2 regions of the Lysinibacillus sp. NPDC092081 genome follow, and region 1 is predicted to be linked to the other one. Evidence: riboswitches for the same ligand, from Rfam matches in the RefSeq annotation. Region 1 holds a riboswitch; the other holds the start of a gene.

What was found. Region 1 has a riboswitch for thiamine pyrophosphate ahead of thiC (phosphomethylpyrimidine synthase ThiC). Riboswitches for the same ligand answer to the same signal wherever they lie in the genome.
Region 2: it holds a riboswitch for thiamine pyrophosphate, as region 1 does, so the genes downstream of both, thiT (energy-coupled thiamine transporter ThiT) here and thiC (phosphomethylpyrimidine synthase ThiC) in region 1, are expected to answer to the same signal.

The regions. Positions count from the first base shown of each region.
Region 1 covers NZ_JBIVRU010000014.1:87,900-93,054, forward strand. Annotated here, with positions in the region: gene ACIQLB_RS18190 (AEC family transporter) at 147-1,073, shown strand; TPP riboswitch at 1,326-1,440, shown strand; gene thiC (phosphomethylpyrimidine synthase ThiC) at 1,573-3,351, shown strand; gene ACIQLB_RS18200 (catalase) at 3,520-5,025, opposite strand.
Region 2 covers NZ_JBIVRU010000027.1:4,530-9,684, reverse strand. Annotated here, with positions in the region: gene ACIQLB_RS22965 (GNAT family N-acetyltransferase) at 1-86, opposite strand, end outside; gene ACIQLB_RS22960 (polyphosphate kinase 2 family protein) at 568-1,398, opposite strand; gene ACIQLB_RS22955 (hypothetical protein) at 1,601-2,314, shown strand; gene map (type I methionyl aminopeptidase) at 2,341-3,096, opposite strand; gene thiT (energy-coupled thiamine transporter ThiT) at 3,629-4,189, opposite strand; TPP riboswitch at 4,319-4,426, opposite strand; gene ACIQLB_RS22940 (magnetosome magnetite crystal formation protein family) at 4,551-4,886, shown strand; gene ACIQLB_RS22935 (SbcC/MukB-like Walker B domain-containing protein) at 5,092-5,155, opposite strand, start outside.

The DNA of each region.
Region 1 (5,155 bases):
CAATTTGTGAGGCAGTCTTTTTGTTTATTTATGGTAAAAGACATTGGGCTAAAAATGCCTCGTAAAGGGCTAAGAGTTAACGGTGAGGTACATTGACCAAGTATAAAAACAGCACTACTATAGGAGAGGAAAGGGGACACGCTAGTATGTATCTCGGTATGATTTTCTTTAAAATTGTAGCTCCAATTTTAGTGCTTCTAGTACTTGGCGCAGTTTTACAAAAGAAATTTCGCTTTAATTTAAAGGCATTATCTCAACTTATTACATATTGCTTCATGCCAGCAGCTGTTTTTGTGAATATATATGAAACGAGTATAGAGCTGTCTGTACTTGGAGAAGTTGCGTTATTTATTTTACTCTTTATCGGAAGCCAAATGGTGCTTAGTCACTTTTTAGCAAAGGGGCTCGGTTTAGTAAAAACAGAGGCGGCAGTGTTTAAAAATAGTGTTGTCCTAATTAATTCAGGTAACTATGGTATTCCGGTGGCGCAAATGATTTTCGTGACCCAGCCGATTGGAGTAGCGATTCAGGTCATTCTCGTCATATTTCAAAATATGACGACCTATACTTACGGCTTGTACAATTTAATTTCTTCAACAAAATCGGGCATGTCTATTGTGAAAGACTTCCTCAAAATGCCTATTATTCATGCACTTATTATTGGTGTTGCAATGAACTATTTTAATATCGCTATTCCGCAGTTTGTAAGAATTCCGATAGACCATGTGGCAGATGGCTTTATCGCTGTAGCATTAATAACTTTAGGGGCACAACTATCACAGCTTGAAATCAAATCCATGTTCAATAAACTGGTATTCATTAGCTGTTTTACACGACTAGTCCTAGGGCCAGCCGTAGCATTGCTGATGATTTATGTGCTTGGTCTTGACGGTGTCGTGGCACAATCACTTTTTATAGCTAGCTCGTTCCCGACATCGCGAAATAGTTCTAGTCTGGCATTAGAATATGACGTAGAATCGGCAACTGCTGCACAAACAGTATTATTCTCAACGATTGTTAGCTGTATTACAGTGACGATCGTGATTTACGTAGCGGAACTATTGTTTAGTTGATAAAAACTGAAATTGTTCCGATAAAACAAGATAATATTCCGATAAAAGTTAAAATTGTTCCGATTAAATGAGATTTTGTTCCGATAAATCTTCAAAGTATATGAATTCATCAAAGAACGTGAAGTTGATTTCCGTTCCGGCTGTACGCTTTCCTGGGGTCGTCCGATTAGCTGTTTCTTGATGATGCGCAAAAATATTCAAATGAAGCTTCCATCTCTTAGCAATATCTGCTACACTAGCATCAAACTTAATAGCATTAACTAGGGGAGTCTGATGAGTCAGGCTGAGAGGGAAACGCATAGAGGTTTCTTGACCCTTTGGACCTGATCTGGCTCATACCAGCGTGGGAAAGTTAACCATTATTGCACTCTATGTTATTTGCAATAACTATACCTTTACATTCTTAGCCGGATCCAAAATTTTTTTGGATTCGGCTTTTGTTTTTGTGGGTGAGTTAGATTCGGTCCTTGTATAAATGTAAAAGGGAGCGAAGTAGTTTATGACAACAGTTAGCAACAAGAATATTACGATTATGTCAAGCTTTGATGGAAGTGAAAAAGTTTATGTAGAAGGATCTCGACCTGATATTTTAGTGCCAATGCGTGAAATTGCTCTAAGTCCAACGACAGGAAGCTTTGGTGAAGAGGAAAATGCGCCAGTACGTGTTTATGATACGAGTGGCCCGTACACTGATCCTGCGTATAAGGTGGATATTACGAAAGGATTGCCAGCTTTACGTAGTGCATGGATCAGAGAACGGGGTGACGTTGAAGAATACGAAGGTCGTATTATCAAGCCAGAAGATAATGGATTTCGCAAAGCTGATGATCCACGAATGAAAGAAAATGTTTTTCCGGATTTATCTAGAAAGCCTTTGCGTGCGAAGAAAGGTAAAAATGTAACGCAGCTTCACTATGCACGAAAGGGAATTATTACTTCAGAGATGGAATTTGTAGCGATTCGCGAAAATATGGATCCTGAATTCGTGCGCTCAGAGATCGCGGCAGGGCGTGCAATTTTGCCCTCTAATATTAATCACCCTGAGGCCGAGCCAATGATTATTGGACGTAACTTCCACGTGAAAATTAACGCCAATATTGGAAATTCAGCGGTGTCATCCTCAATTGCAGAAGAGGTAGAAAAAATGACGTGGGCTACACGCTGGGGTGCTGATAACATTATGGATTTATCTACGGGTAAACATATTCATACGACACGTGAATGGATTATCCGTAATGCCGCGGTGCCTGTAGGAACGGTGCCAATTTATCAAGCGCTAGAAAAAGTAAATGGTGTGGCAGAGGATTTAACGTGGGAGGTGTATCGTGATACGTTAATCGAACAGGCTGAACAAGGTGTCGATTACTTCACGATTCATGCAGGGGTATTGCTACGCTATGTGCCATTAACGGCTAATCGTGTAACAGGCATAGTATCTCGAGGAGGCTCGATTATGGCACAGTGGTGTTTATATCACCATCAAGAAAGCTTCTTATATACACATTTTGAAGAAATTTGCGAAATTATGAAAACCTATGATGTTGCCTTCTCTTTAGGTGATGGTTTACGTCCTGGTTCTATTGCAGATGCCAATGATGAGGCTCAGTTTGCGGAGCTAGAAACGCTAGGGGAATTAACGCAAATTGCCTGGAAGCATGATGTACAGGTGATGGTAGAAGGGCCGGGGCATGTGCCAATGCATCTTATTAAAGAAAATATGGATAAGCAGTTAGAGGTGTGTAAGGAAGCTCCTTTCTATACTTTAGGGCCGCTAACAACAGATATCGCGCCTGGCTATGACCATATTACATCGGCTATTGGTGCTGCAATGATCGGTTGGTTTGGTACGGCAATGTTATGTTATGTGACGCCTAAAGAGCATCTCGGCTTACCAAATCGTGAGGATGTTCGTGTAGGGGTGATTACGTATAAAATTGCTGCACACGCGGCAGATTTAGCGAAAGGGCATCCTGGAGCACAGCAGCGTGACGATGCACTATCTAAGGCACGCTTTGAATTCCGCTGGCGCGATCAATTCAACCTATCGCTTGATCCAGAGCGTGCAGTCGAATACCATGATGAAACATTGCCTGCAGAAGGGGCGAAAACGGCGCACTTCTGTTCAATGTGTGGACCTAAGTTTTGTAGTATGAGAATCTCACAAGATATTCGTAATTATGCAAAAGATAGTGACTTAAATACGACTGAAGCAATCCACAAAGGCATGCAGGAGAAAGCAGAGGAATTTAAAAAGGTTGGCAGTCAAATTTATCAATAATTATTAAAGCGGGCTTGTGTCTATAGGCACAAGCCTTTTTGGGTCATTAAGATAAAAAAACTCCATGTGAAGTTGCCCTTCACATGGAGTAAAAAGTTGGATTTGGATATCAATAATAAGTGGAAAAAATCAATTATGCCTCAGCAGATGTTTGTTTGCTGAAATAAGTTAAACGTTAGTTGGTTGTTTCACGTATGGGTTGGAAAGATCTACGCCTTCTAATGAAAGGCCCATAGCTTTTGCTACACCTTCACCATATGCTGGATCAGCTAAATAGCAGTGCAGGATATGACGACGTTTGATGAACTCTTCAACTGACGCCATATCATTAGCAGTATTTTCGAATAGGCGTTGTTGCTCTTCAGCAGTCATTAGGCGGAATAATTTACCCGGCTGCTCGAAGTAGTTGTTGTCGTCTTCACGGAAGTCGTGGATACCAGCATTTCCATCAATACGTAATTCAGGCTCCTTATAGTCTAAATTATGCTCCCATTCACCATAGCTATTTGGTTCATAGCCTAAAGTTGAACCAAGATTACCATCGAAACGCATAGCACCATCGCGATGGAATGAACGGAATGGGCATTTTGGTGCGTTTACAGGAAGCGAGTGGTGGTTTACACCTAAACGGTAGCGGTGTGCATCTGCATAAGCAAAGATACGAGCCTGTAACATTTTGTCTGGTGAGAAGCTTACACCAGGAATAATGTTTGACGGTGCAAATGCTGATTGCTCAACTTCCGCAAAGTAGTTGTCCGGGTTTTTGTTTAACTCGAATTCGCCTACAGGAATTAATGGGAAGTCTTTTTTATACCATACCTTTGTTAAGTCAAATGGATTATATGGTAACTCACGAGCTTGTTCCTCAGTCATTACTTGAATGTACATTTTCCACTTAGGGAAGTCACCTTTTTCAATTGCCTCATATAGGTCGCGTTGTGAAGATTCACGGTCGTTACCGATTATCTCACCTGCCTCAGCACCTGTTAAGTTTTCTATGCCTTGTTCTGTACGGAAGTGGAATTTAACCCATACGCGCTCGTTTTCAGCATTAATAAAACTATAAGTATGAGAACCGAAACCATGCATATTGCGGTAACCAGACGGAATACCACGGTCAGACATAACAATTGTTACTTGGTGAAGTGCCTCTGGTAGTAAAGTCCAGAAATCCCAGTTTGAATTAGCGTTTTTCATATTTGTACGTGGGTCACGTTTTACCACGTGGTTTAAATCTGTAAAGTGTAAAGGATCACGGAAGAAGAATACAGGTGTGTTGTTACCAACTAAATCCCAGTTACCTTCTTCAGTATAGAACTTAAGTGCAAAACCACGAATATCGCGCTCAGCATCCGCTGCACCACGCTCACCTGCAACTGTGGAGAAACGTGCAAACATTTCAGTCTTTTTCCCAATCTCTGAGAAGATTTTTGCTTTTGTATATTTAGTAATATCATGCGTTACAGTGAAAGTACCGAATGCACCTGAACCTTTAGCGTGCATACGACGTTCAGGAATAACTTCACGGTTGAAGTTCGCTAATTTCTCAACTAGCCATACATCCTGAAGTAATAGAGGACCACGGGGACCTGCTGACATTGAATCGTGGTTGCTTACTACTGGAGCGCCACCTGCTGTTGTAAATCGACGGCTACGATCATTTTCGTTTGTCATATTAGTTTACCTCCTGAAGGAAAATTGTGAGTCAAACTCTTCATCAATAACTATAGCAAACGCAAACTAGAATTGCTAGTAAATTATAATAATTATTGTTAAAGAATTTTTATATTAAGATATAAATTAT
Region 2 (5,155 bases), on a different contig from region 1:
AATGTGCGAATGTAGCATTTCCCACCCTGAATTGATACCACATTTTCACCCTTTTTCCTCAATAATCTCCAAATTTTAAGCACCATTTTTCCACACTAACCTTCCGATAATTATCAACACGTTTTAATGCATTTTATTAATGGATGAAACCACCACTATTGGTTCAACTAACAACCGATAGGAAAAACACCCACTGATTGCAGTTTTACTTTACCCCGCTTTAACGGTCAGTAAATGTCTTTCACAAATTTAAACTAAAATTCTGTCGTCATAGTAGACCATTAACTGACCGTAAAAGCCCGATTGGTTCAACTAACAATCAGTGGGAAAAACACCACTGATTGCAGTTTTACTTTACCCCGCTTTAACGGTCAGTAAATGTCTTTCACAAATTTAAACTAAAATTCTGTCGTCATAGTAGACCATTAACTGACCGTAAAAGCCCGATTGGTTCAACTAACAATCAGTGGGAAAAACACCACTGATTGCAGTTTTACTTTATTGTATGTAAAAAAAGATGCTGCTACAACTAAAACATTTTGTCTTGTTGTTACAGCATCCATAACATTATTTCATTTTTTGTTTTTGTTTTTTAGGCTTCTCTTCTAGCAATTCAAGACTAGATGATTCAGCATCTTCTAAATGTGCTTTACCTAATACATTCGATAAATGAAGGCCACGTTTTTTTGCCTCACGTTCAATATGTGCTAATGTTTCTTGCAATACCTGTACACGAGCATATTGTTTATCGTCCCCTGGTACTAGAACCCATGGCGCACTTTTCTTATCGGTCTTCTCAAACATTTCATTTGCAGCTTCTATATACTGAGGTGTTTTTTCACGATTTCGCCAGTCTTCATCTGTTAGCTTCCAAGACTTATATGGATCCTCCTCGCGTTCTTTGAAACGATTAAGCTGCTCCTCATCAGATACTTGAAGCCAAAACTTAATAACAATATAATCTCCTGCTGTTAAAATCTTTTCAAAATTATTAATTTCTTCGTATGCACGAGACCACTCTTCTGTTGTTGCAAATCCTTCAATACGCTCAACTAATACACGACCATACCACGAGCGATCAAAAATAGCGATTTGTCCATGCTGTGGTAACTTTCTCCAAAAGCGTTGTAAATAATTGTAGCGCAGTTCATGAGGCTGAGGTGCTGAAATTGGGTGTACGACATAGCCACGTGGATCAGCACGTTCAATTAGACGCTTAATAGCGCCACCCTTACCAGCAGCATCCATACCTTCAAATACTAAAATTAGCCCAATTTTATTGTTTAATAAAAACTGTTGAGCATTTAACATTTCATATTGGAGTACTTTTAATTTCTTTTTATACATTTTCTTATCCAGTTTAACTGATAAATCTAGATCATTTAAATTTTGAGTCATTAAAACTTCACTCCTTACATTTGAATATTCTTATTGTACTAAAGAAATATATGACTGCCTATTCAAATGGTAAATTGTAGATATTTTTAACGAAACAACGCGATACATTGTTGGAAATTTCCGTTATAATGAAATATAATGTTACAGTCCTATACTTATTTGTCTTTTCCCTATACAATTTAACACGAAGGGAGAGGAAAACATGCCTCGATTTTTTTTGATGACAATCACTTATATTGTCTCACTCATCCTAACCTTTTCATCCTATTTCATGAAAATAAACGGTCAATCTTCTTTAGAGATTTCAAATCGTTTTCCTGTAATATTTGCACCTTTTAATGTTAGTTATGTGATTTGGATTGGGGTTTACATGTTACTTGGTTATTGGTTAGTCATGAATCTAAAAAAGACAACTATGAAACAGACTGTTCTCTTTAGTAGCATATGTATTATGCAGGCGTTAGCGATTGTTGTTTGGCATCACGAACTATATATCGTGTCAATTGTCAGTACGTTCATTTTAGTACTGTATTTATTAAAATTGTACAAAACGTACCCTCTCAGCAATAATTCACTCTCAGGTCGTATACCCTTCTCGATTTACTTCGCATGGATTACATTTAGCCTGATGACAAATATAAGCTTAACGCTAACATCTTATCAATGGAATGGTTTTGGCCTTAGTAATCCACTTTGGGCAGTTATTTCACTGACACTTGGGGTAGCAATAGCGCTACATATCCGATTCCATTATTTTGATATTATCTATCCAAGTGTATTTATCTGGTCCTATATTGGGGTAGCATTACATAATGGTTTTGATGAGCTACTTGTGACAACGGCAGCCTTGTTTTTATGTGGAGTGCTACTTGTCGGTATATTATTTATTAAAAAAAATCCTGCCTACCAAAAATAAATTGGTTAGCAGGATTTTTAGCTTTTTTATTGTTCATCTAAAGAAGTTAAAATAATTGGTTTGTCTTTCGTAACAATAATTGAATGCTCGATTTGAGCAACTAATGATTTGTCTGGCGTAATGAATGTCCAGCCATCACCAGACTCTACAATATGCTCCGCTTTCGCTGAGATAAATGGCTCGACTGCAAGCACCATGCCTTCTTTCATAATTGTAGAATCCCAAGCATCATAGTAGTTTAAAATATGATTTGGCTCATCATGTAAAGAACGACCTAAACCATGACCTGTTAGGTTCATAATCACTGTTAAATCATTGGCATATGCTTCACGCTCAACAGCTTTACCGATTTGGTTTAATTTTGATCCAGCTTTTACTTTTGTCATCGCACGGTCGAAAGCACTTTTAGCTACGCGACATAACTTTTCTTTATCCTCATAGCCATCACCAACTACAAATGAAATGCCCGTATCAGCAAAGTAGCCATTAAGTGACCCAGACACGTCTATATTTACGATATCTCCCTCGTTAATCACACGTTTACCTGGAATACCATGTGCGACTTCCTCATTTACACTAATACATGTGTATCCTGGGAAATCATATTCCCCTTTAGGTCCAGAAATCGCTCCTGCTTCAGCAAACATACGACCTGCAATTTCATCTAATTCTAGTGTTGTTACACCTGGTTTTGTAGCAGCCTTCATTGCTTCACGAATTTCAGCACAAATACGGCCGATTTTTTTAAAGGCTTCAATCTCTTCTTGCGTTTTTACAATCATTTTTAACGTCCCTTTCATCTAATATCTACTATTTAATATAACATAACTTTTTATACATAAAACGCTAAACGCTCTAAATATTATATGCTAACCTAGATTGTCAAGTGCTGAAAAAACAGGCTTGTCACCGAAAGTCGGGGAATACATTTGTTGAAAAGTATACATTGTATATAAGTTGATCTTCGTTTCGACTGGGCGACTCCTTGGGGATCAGCAATAAAGGAACGAAGGCTAAAACCATCACATCCTGTGATAACGCCTTCGTGACCAACATCGTGTTGGCCCGAGACCCTACAGCGTAGCGGATGTTTTCTGTGCGAAAGCGTAGTGCTAACGTAGCGGCAGCAAATGTTTTATCTGTGTGAAAGCGTAGCGACAGCAACAACAAAAGCGGCTCATCGGACGCCCCCAGGAAAGCGCCCAGTCGGAACGGAAATCAACCTCACGTTATGGGAATGAGCTAAAAACAATTTGATCCTGCATTCAATTTAATAAAAATAAAAACCCTCCACTTAGGTGAAGGGCATAATCGTTATGATTTTCGTTGCATTAATTGAGGGGCTGCCGTAAATAACAGAACACCGACAATTGCCGTTAAAACTGTTGCTGGTAGCATGTATGTTCCATTATAGATAATTGAATAAATCCATGCATTTTGATCGCCAGCATACTCTGAGAAAAATACAGCGCCCGCAATGGTATGTGCTGCATAACGTAAAAAGCCCGCTAATACAGTTCCTGCAATAATATAAAGCGCCATTTTCTTTTTGTTTAAATCTTTTGCAGCCTCGAGCACTGGTCGGCGAACAACGGCCGCCAAGCCTACTACTGTAAAGGCAACACCATAATCAAGCAATCCTTGTAGCCAATGAATAATATAGGCGCCAAACATTGTTTGCATAACACCAATAAGCAATCCCGTTGTCAGACCTGGAATAAGACCCCAGCGGAATGCTATTAAAATTATTGGCACCATCACTAGACTAACAGAGCCACCTTGTGCCCATACTTTAAAGGAAACCTGATCTAGCACAAGGCCAATCGCTGCGAATATCGCAATCTCCACAAGCATTAAAAGTCTTTTTTTGTCCATAAAATTATTCTCTCCTTTGTTCCGATGTAGGATACAAGAGCAGGAATAGAAAACAGTTGGCAAATATGTCCCCATCAGGCATCAAAAGATAAAAAACGATGCCAGGACAGAGCCTCACATCGTAAAAGTGTCGGTTTCTATCCACATCCCTACGCAAGTGTTAACTTACAGGTTCAAAGAGTCAAGGCATTAAGTGCCCAGTCTCAGCTGACATCATCAGCTCCCCTTGTGGTCGTTACATCTTAATTTATTTGAACAACCTCATTTTACGCAAACACCGTTACGATTACAACCTCTTCCACATTATTTTTTGAAACTTTACTGTTTTTCATGCGTAAATATTAAAAAAGGAGGTACAACTATGGAGAATCAAAAAATTTTATCTGCCTTTAGTTATCTCAGTATTTTATTCGCACCCTTTATTGTGCCATTAGTCGTTTATTTTGTTGCAAAAGATAGCGACGTAAAGAGGCACTCTATTCGAGCACTAATATCACATTTAATCCCAGTCGCATTCGGAATTATATTATTTGCAGTCTTTATCTTCTCAACTTTAACATTCAGCACCAATTTTGACTTAAATTCAGATAGTAATACTTTTCTTATCATTTGGTTTGCTTCATTCGCAATTTACATTCTCGTTTCATTAGGGGTCGTTATTTGGAATATTATTCAAGCTGTTCGCGTAATCCGATAAGTTGCATTTCACCCTTGAACAGATAGTACTTAAGGAGCTGTTATTTTGTGAAAGTATCTAAAGTTGTTAAAACCGCTGTAAAATTAGCACCTATCGTAATTCCGATTGTAAAAAAAGTAATCGCTGCAAAAAAAGGAACAAATCCCAACGTAACTAAAAAATAACAAAAAGGCGTATTTCCCTATAACGGAGATACGCCTCTTTGTTATTTCACTTCAAAATATGTTTGACTATGACCGTTCATTGTTTTTTCGACATGCAACACAGCG